One region of the Paenibacillus sp. CR_12 genome, then DNA from elsewhere that is predicted to be linked to it. Evidence: riboswitches for the same ligand, from Rfam matches in the RefSeq annotation. Region 1 holds a riboswitch; the other holds the start of a gene.
The links. A riboswitch is a leader RNA that binds a small molecule or an ion and turns the genes downstream of it on or off. The one in region 1 is predicted to bind thiamine pyrophosphate.
Positions count from the first base shown of each region.

Region 1 (4,543 bases):
CGTTAACCCCCCGATGATATGGAAGAGCGTGCTCTTTCCGCTGCCTGAAGGACCGATCAAGGAGACGAATTCCCCGGGCTGCACCTGAAGCGAAAGGCCATCCAGCACGTGCACTTCGCTGCGCCGTTCGCGGAAGGTGATATGAAGGCTGCGAACCTCAAGGGCAGGCGCTGGCGGGACCGCGGTAGATGACCGGCGCTGCCCGTCATGATCCGGCAGGGATACTTGATATGTCATGTCGCTAAACAGCCTCCTTTTATATAGGTTGGAAAATGTCCGTTCACCGTGGTTCTAGCCTTTTCGATTCCAGCGGATCAGGCGCTTCTCCAGCAGGGTGATCAGCAGCACCATCAGCAGGCTGAGCAGGACGATGATCAGAATGGCAACAAACACCCGGTCCGTGCGGTAGCCGGATTTTTGCAGCATCATATAGTAGCCGATGCCCCGGTCCGAGCCGATCCATTCCCCGATCACCGCACCCATGACCGAATAGGTGGCCGCGATGCGGATCCCGGAGAAGATGGAGGGGAGCGCATGCGGCAGCTCCAGCTTGGTGAAGATCTGCCATGAAGTGGCTCCCGCCATCTGCATGTAATTCATCATGGTTCGGTCGGTACGCGCCAGTCCGTCCAGGGCGGCAACGGCTACGGGGAAGAAGCAGACCAGGGTAATCACGATAACCTTGGGCAGCATGCCGAAGCCGAACCAAATCATGAGGAGCGGGGCGAGAGCGATCGTCGGCACGTTCTGGCTAAGAATAAGAAGCGGATAGAGGGCTGTTTTGAGAAAAGGCACCAGATGCAGGGCCAACGAGATGACAAGGCCGATCGCCGTACCGATCATAAATCCGACCAGGGTTAATTGCAGCGTGGCCAGCGTATGCTGAAATAGGCCGGAGGCGCCGGTGGCGGCTTCATGCCCGATGGCCGTCGGCGCCGGCAAAATATACGGCTCTATATCGAATACCGATACCGCGGCCTGCCATACCGTCAAAAAGAAAAGGACCGCCGCAGCGGGCGGCCAAACGGAGCTCCACCAGCCTTTTCTCATGGACGGTATTTCTCAGTCAGCTTATCCATGCTGATGCCGCCCGGATGGTGCGCGATTTTGACCTGGGATATGACGCTGGGACTTCCCGCTTTCACCAGCGCCTCATGCATGCGCTCAACGATTTTCAGCAGCTCGGAAAGCTCTCCTTCCAAGGTGGTTTCGAGCGCATGGACCTCGTATTTCACGCCCGATTCTTGAATGACCCGAATCGCTTCATCCACATAAGGAATGCTGTCGCCTCCATCCGGCGTTCTGGGTATCACTTGTATGCTCAAGAGGGTGTTTGCCATCTAAACTCATCCTTTCATGCAAGCTATATTGTAATGGAAGAGAGGCAGCCTGTCGGACAGGCCGTCTCTCTTCCAAATTAAATGCATCCTATGGTTTCTCCGGTAAAAATTCATTGGTGAAGGCGCTGTCCGCATCAAGCTCCTTCTCGAGCAGCTTGCGTTCAAACATCCAGTCTGCATACCCCGACCATACTTCGGCTTTCTGCTCGCCCCAGCGGGCAGCATCATCCTGATAGCGGGGACTCAGCCATTTCTGGCTGGCATGAACCAGCTCGGCATCCAGTTCGGGAACGGCCTTCGTCAGCAGGGCAGCCGCATCCTCAGGATGTTGAATCGCATAGTCGTATCCTTTTGAGGTCGCCCGCATGAATGCTTTGACAAGCTCCGGGTCCTCCTGGATCAGCTTCTCGTTCGTTACGATCACCGGCGTGTAATAGTCAAGCTGCTCGGAGTAGTCCTTCACATAGATCATGTCAAGCGGCTCGTTCCGGAGCTCGGCTTCGATACCGGTCCAGGCATAGAAGATCCAGGCAAAATCAATATCGCGTTTGACGGCCGTAAAATAATCGGCATCGCCCATGTTAACCATATTTACTTTGCTGACATCGGCACCGTCGATCTCCATGATGGATTTCATGACGGCTTCCTCAACAGGCGAGCCCCAGCCGCCGTAGGATTTCCCTTCAAAATCGCCAGCCTTGACGATCCCCTTGTCCTTGGGGGCGGCAAAGCCGGATGTATTATGCTGAATAATCGCCGCAATGGAGACAAGCGGCAGGCCTTGGGTTCTGGCAAGCGTGACGCCTTCTTGGTAGCTGATGCCAAACGGCACCTTGCCGGATGCGACCAGCGTATCCGTTCCGCCGGCCCCTGGCTGGACGATCTGGACGTTAAGCCCTTCTTCCTCATAATACCCGAGCTCCTTGGCTGCATACAGTCCGGTGTGGTTTGTGTTGGCCGACCAATCGAGCATCAGCTGTACGTCGCGGAGCTTTTCGGCCGCCTGGCCGTCTGCGCCTTCGGTACCTGTATTTTCGTTCTGTACGCCTGTACCGCATCCCGCCGCAACCATCAGCAGGGCGCAAGCGAGAAGCAGCGCCATCCATTTTCCCTTCTTCATCTTGTCTTCTCTCCTTTGAATTCTCTTTCTCTTTCTATGACCTCGTTAACTCCACAAAAAAAGCGCCCTGAATGATATCAGGACGCATGACGGCGTAAGTGTATACCACGGCAAATCATAGCTGCCGCAAACATGGACTTCCTACGCTGGCATTACCCAGATCAGGTGTAAGGGTCAGTATCATCGGATACACTCTCAGCCGGCCAAATTCCAGCTCCCCCGGGATTTATGAAGTTTCGGACGTTACATCCGTTATTATAGTCCTAACGCAAAGACCTGTCTAGTTCGGAAGGGGATGCGAACGAGGCAGGTCTTCGTATTGGGCATGGCTTGTGCGGTTGGAAGAATGAACCCCGTTAACCATTCACGGGATGAAGCATTTTGATAGGATCCTGTTCGGCAGCGGTTAGCGCTGGAAGAACTCAATCCATTCTCCTTCGGGACCGTGGACGAAGAAATAGCGGTACCCGTTCGGAAGCGTTACGATTTCTTCGTCAAGATGAGGTACGGCCAGTCCCTGTACGCGCACATATTCCGCTTCGATGTTATCGGTGCTGACGGCGAAATGATGGACGGTGCCTTCTGCGGGAAGCGTGTCGCTGTAGCCCTGGATAAGCTCGACTTCCGTTTCGTCGCTGCCGTTAAATCCGAGGAATGCCAGCTGGATGACGCCATTGGTATGGGTAAGGCGATCTTTCAGTTCAAGTCCGACGACGGTTGTGTAAAAAGCAATCGTGGCTTCAAGGTCCCGGACGACAATGCCGACATGATCCAATCGTTTCTGTGACAAGGCTAAACACCCTTTCCGATTCATATGAGATATGACTGAAATGTTATCATATAATTCCTATACGTCAAGTGGGCCTTGAGGACGGAAAGCTTTTGGAGCGCGATGGTTTAATAGAGTAGAATCGATGGTCTTTCTTTCATTTCCTCATCTTTACTTTTAGGTGGGTAAAAAGTATCATGAGAACTATAACTATTAATTCAAAAGACCTAACAAACAAGCATTGAAGAAAGCTTGCCTTTTGGCCGAGGAGGAATGCTTATGAGTCCAACTCCAGCAGATCATCTGTGGATTCGACTCGCCATCATATATGCATTCATTCAGATAATGACCGTTCTGTGGATGCCTGATGCTTTATTGCTTCAGCGTGTTCTAGTCATTATGGCTTCCGCTGCCGCTTCCGTCTATTTACTACGGATCAGTCGGCATTACGAGCCGCATCTTCGAAGGTTTTGGCTTATCGCAAGTGCCGGGCTGATGGCGGATGCCTCGGCTCGAATCATCGATGCTTGTTATTTTTGGCTGGGGAAAGAGAGCGCTTCCCGTACAATTTTGACTCAATTATTCTGGGGATTCGAAATCATCCTGTTTGCAGGTGCCCTCATTTATTTGTTCCGGCACGTACAAGGTTCGTTTCGGGGAGTGCGGTTTATGCTGGATATCGTGATCGTTGGCATAACGGTCATGACGGTAGGCTGGGAATATTTCATCAAGCCCGAGCTTAACGGTTTGGCGAATGAAGCCTTATGGGGAAAGCTGTGGGTGGACATGCTGTACCCGCTGTGCGCAACGGTGCTTATTTTCTTCACCTTGGTGTTGTATTTTAACACAGGACAGTTAAGGAAACGGGCGGTCTTCCTGATATGCCTCGGCGGGAGCATGTACATTGCCGCCGATGTTCTGCATATGTATCTCGTCGATTATAAGGGTGTTGAAGTTCGTTCATACCTGTACCCACTGTATACGTTATCGGTATTCATCATTGGTTTGGCAGGAGGGCGGTCAGCTCCCGATGCCCGAAATCAATCGTTGGATGAGAGGGAGCCCCGTTCGTTCGGAAATCTGATCGTAAGATATCTGCTTCCCTACAGCGTGCTTGGCGGGATGTTTGCCCTTATGGTGCAGCGGTTCGGAGGGTGGAACGGGCTTTTTACCGGCTTATCCCTGTGCGTCATCCTGATTCTGATCAGGCAGATCCTGATCCAGTTCGAGAATGACCGCTTGTTTGACCGGCTGCATCAAAGCCTGATGCAGAGCGAGACCTTGGCGCATCGCGACGATCTTACGGGACTCTAT
Region 1 is NZ_JAVFHO010000005.1:127,988-132,530, reverse strand. Features, by position in the region: gene RB297_RS19410 (ABC transporter ATP-binding protein) at 1-237, opposite strand, end outside; gene RB297_RS19405 (ABC transporter permease) at 292-1,050, opposite strand; gene RB297_RS19400 (MTH1187 family thiamine-binding protein) at 1,047-1,340, opposite strand; gene RB297_RS19395 (ABC transporter substrate-binding protein) at 1,429-2,460, opposite strand; TPP riboswitch at 2,582-2,691, opposite strand; gene RB297_RS19390 (VOC family protein) at 2,867-3,250, opposite strand; gene RB297_RS19385 (diguanylate cyclase domain-containing protein) at 3,509-4,543, shown strand, end outside.

Region 2 (4,543 bases), on a different contig from region 1:
AACCGCAAGGCACGCCCCCACGGCGACGGCAATTAGCGCTCGAGGAAGCCTTGCCGTGAGAATAATCAGATGTTCGTTGCTTCCGTTAAAGTGAGTGAACGATTCCCATACCTGATAAAGAGGGATGTTCGTTACTCCGAATGCGATGCTGCCCATGACGGCAGCGGCCAGCGCCAATAGCGATATCAATAGTCCGAATACGCGCATATATGCTCACTTTCTTAAGTCCATGAATAATTAAGTTCATATGAATTTTAGGTGAAGGGACGGTATCTGTCAATGAGCTTGATAATCATTCTCACAAATATATTGATATTTTTCACGAAACCCTTTATAGTTTTGAATCAGTGATTGATAATGGTTTTCAAATAGCGGGATATGACACAAGGGGGATTTAGATAGGAATGGGAACAGGAATGGCAAAGAAACGGGCAAGAGGCCTCAAGTTTAGCTTGCTGGCTCTGATCATGATCGTGATTCTCGTGGGGTGCGGAGCAAGCCCGGCGCAAGAAGGGACAAGCAACGCGGGCGGCGACACGACGAATACCGCAGAGGGCAACAGCGGCGCTGCTGCCGGCGGCGAATCGTATGAAGTTACGCATGCCATGGGGACGGAAACGATCAAAGGAACGCCTCAAAAGGTCGTCGTCCTCACGAACGAAGGAACCGAGGCGCTTCTGGCCTTGGGCGTGAAGCCGGTAGGTGCCGTTAGATCCTGGACGGGGGATCCTTGGTATCCGCATATTAAAGACCAGATGGAAGGCGTTACCGTTGTCGGGGAAGAGAGCCAGCCGAACATCGAGCTGATCGCGGGTCTGCAGCCTGACCTGATCATCGGCAACAAGATGCGTCAGGAAAAAGTATACGAGCAATTGAAGGCGATCGCGCCGACTGTTTTTGCCGAGGATCTTCGCGGCGAGTGGCAGAACAATTTTGAACTGTATGCCAAGGCGCTGAACAAAGTGTCGGAAGGCGAAGAACTCTTGGCTGCCTACGACAAGCGGATCCAGGAGTTTAAAGAGAAGGCTGGAAGCAAGGTCGACGAAACCGTCTCCGTGGTTCGTTTCATGGCAGGCAAGACGCGGGTGTACCACACCAATACGTTCTCGGGCGTTATTTTCGATAAAATCGGCATTGCCCGCAACGACATGACCAAGAACGCCAAGGACGATTTCGTGGACGAGATCACGAAGGAACGTCTGCCTGAGGTGGAAGCCGACAGACTGTTCTACTTCACTTATGAGACAGGGGATGGCGGCGCCAACCAGACCGAGCAGGAATGGATCAACGATCCGCTGTGGAAGAACCTGAACGTTGTGAAGAACGGTCAAGCCCACAAAGTGGATGACGCGATCTGGAATACGGCGGGCGGCATCCTGGCGGCCAACCTGATGATCGACCAACTGCAGGAGTTTTACGGCATTCAGTAAGGGATGAAGACGGATGCTGAAAGCTAGTATCATCGTATAGCGGAAGATGCTGGGAACAAGCGGATAAAGGAGGCACCCCGAAAGATCTGGGATCTTTTGGGATGCCTCCTTTTTTAACATCGCGCGTCGGTAACATCGCTACGTCGAAGTACCGCCGGTATGCAGTTGTATGTCACATCGCTCGCCAGTACAGCCTAACCAACTCCGGGCATCATGCCGCTAACCATGACCTGTTAACGGACACAGGGTCCCTTATTTCCCTGATTAACCCGCGATTCTCAGATCAAACGGACACAGGATCCCTTATTTCCGCAATAGACTGTCCTTTTGCCATCATATTCTATGAATAACGTATCTGGTGTCCGTTAGCCATCAAAAATTACGCCTTTTCAGCTAAATAACGTATCTTCAGTCCGCTTTCCTCAACCGGTCGCACCAAGACCAGTAGTAGTACCAAGACCAGTAGTAGCACCAACTATATACCGGATTCTACCTCTAACCCAAAGCTACTCTAAGTTATGGTGTTCTAAGTTGTTTTGGTCGGCGCCATCCATGCACACCCCTGGGACACCGAATCCACCCATGTCCTCCCTGTAATAACGCTCGCTTCACGGTAACTTTTTACGACATCTTCACCACGATCTCCGCCCCTGCAACATAGGTCATCGCTTGAATGTATTCCGGGTCTTGGGCACGCTGTTCCATTTCCATCGGAGTGAGGTCCTCCATTCGTGTCTGTACCCACCATAAGTTGCCGAACGGGTCCCGTACCCGTCCCACCCGATCGCCGAAGAACAAGGTCGTTGGCTCCGTCACCGAGACCGCTCCTGCGGCCAGCGCTTGCCGATACACGTCATCGCAATCCTCAACATACAAACGGAGGTATGCCGGGCTATCCGGCCATTCCGGCTTTGCGTCAAACATCATGACGACGGCATCCCCGATTCGCACCTCGGCATGGCCGATGACACCATCGCCAACATAGACGCGCGCAAGCTCTTCGGCTCGGAATGCCTGTTTGAGGAAATTGATCAGCGCTGCGGAGTTTCTTGAGATGATCCACGGCGTCACGGAGGTGTAGCCATCCGGAATGGGTTTAACCGTTTTCGGTCGGTACGTCATAAATACGCTCGCTCCTTTAAATTTCATTTATTTGAATTGTGCTTATGCACTCATTATGCAGGGGCATATATGACAGCCGAGCGTCAGTGTTTCCGGAATGAGTTTGGGGTAGCCTGCGTTTTTATCTTGCGAAAAGACAGCCGCCACGGTACATCGTCACAATCACGCGGTCGGAGGAAGGTTCGAGCTTGAGGTTCCGTCCACAAACTGTTAACGTTTGACACCACCCTCAAACCTATGTACAGTATTAGACAAAAGAATAGGAAGTCCACTAGGGGAGCCGTTGGCGGCTGAGACAAGAGCGTATCTTGGACCCTTTGAACCTGATCTAGTTCGTACTAGCGTAGGAAAGTGGAGCCTTCGAATATGAGGTCTCGGTGCGTTTTTTTGGCGCACCCGGGCTTGTTGACGAAGCCGCTCCAGTTTTCGGGGCGGCTTTTTAGCGTTGTCTGAAAAGTCGTGTCTTACGGACTTCCTGCTCTTCAATATGTTGGAGGTGGGGACAAAGATGAGTTTCACGCAAGAGCTCCGTCAGCAGGCGGGAGGCATTTTTCAAGCAATCTTCGATCATCCCTTCGTAAAAGGCATTGCCGAGGGGAATCTGAAGCGGGAGCAGCTGATTCACTATGTGAAGCAGGATTTTGAGTATTTGAATGCCTACATGCGGATATACGGAATAGCCATATCCAAATCGATCAGCCGTGAAGAGATTGCGGCCTTTAACGAACAGATTTCATTCATTCTGCACAGCGAGGTGCACCCGCATCAGAATTTTTGCGCAGCCGCCGGGGTGACCTATGAAGAGCTTCAAGGATATCCGCTGGCTCCGTCCGCGCATCATTACATCCGTCATATGCTGACGGTGGCGCATGAGGGTAGTTTGGGGGAGATTATGGCCGTGCTGCTGCCGTGCCCATGGACGTACCTGGAGATTGGCCGCAAGCTGCTGAATGAGGTGAAGCCGGATGCCTCCCATCCGTTTTACGACTGGATTTCTTTCTACGGAAACCGGGGGGAAGACGCGACAGCCAAATTCCGCGACCGTCTCGATGCATGGGCGGATCGTGCGACGGCAGCCGAGCGGGAACGGATGAGGGAGCATTTCATGCTGAGCTGCCAGCTGGAGTATCTGTTCTGGGACATGGCTTATAAGCAGGAGGAGTGGCCGGTGCAGCTGGAGGCTGCGGTGCTGTAAGAGCAATGATCACAAGCACATGGAATTCCATTATAGCGAAGAGAGGCTGATATAAATGCATTCATGGGAAAAAGAGGTTTCGGCGCTTTTGACGAAGGTACAGCAGACGAGCCCCCTCGTTCACAATATGACGAACGTGGTGGTTACGAATTTTACGGCTAACGGCTTGTACGCGCTGGGCGCGTCGCCGGTGATGGCTTACGCGCCGGAGGAAGTGGCGGATATGGCCGCCATCGCGGGCGCGCTCGTATTGAACATCGGCACGCTGAACCGCGAGCTGGTGGATGCGATGATTATCGCGGGGCAATCGGCGAATGCCCATGGCGTGCCGGTGCTGCTGGACCCGGTCGGCGCGGGAGCGACCCGTTTTCGGACGGAGTCGGCGCTGCGGATCCTAAGCGAGGTGAAGGTTTCGCTCGTGCGCGGAAATGCGGCTGAAGTCGCTCACCTTATCGGGGAGGTCCGCGAGATCAAGGGCGTAGACGCAGGCAATAGCGCAGGCAGCAATCATGCCGAGCTGGCCGTGCGGGCGGCGCGCGAGTTAGGCACGATCGTGGCCATTACCGGTGAAGAGGACGTGATTACCGATGGAACGGAAGTGCGCATCATTACCGGAGGGGATGCTCTGCTTACGAAGGTGACCGGCGCAGGCTGCCTGCTGACCTCGGTGCTGGGTGCCTTTGCCGCGGTGGAAGCAAACCTGCTGCTTGCAGGTACGGCGGGTCTGGCCTTCTATGGGGCCGCGGCGGCGAAAGCTGCTGAGCGAACGGCAGATCTGGGACCGGGAAGCTTCCAG
Region 2 is NZ_JAVFHO010000003.1:518,340-522,882, reverse strand. Features, by position in the region: gene RB297_RS14520 (FecCD family ABC transporter permease) at 1-207, opposite strand, end outside; gene RB297_RS14515 (ABC transporter substrate-binding protein) at 405-1,430, shown strand; gene RB297_RS14510 (VOC family protein) at 2,052-2,552, opposite strand; TPP riboswitch at 2,816-2,919, shown strand; gene tenA (thiaminase II) at 3,061-3,747, shown strand; gene thiM (hydroxyethylthiazole kinase) at 3,803-4,543, shown strand, end outside.
Region 2: linked by a shared signal. The riboswitch ahead of tenA (thiaminase II) and the one ahead of RB297_RS19395 (ABC transporter substrate-binding protein) in region 1 are both predicted to bind thiamine pyrophosphate.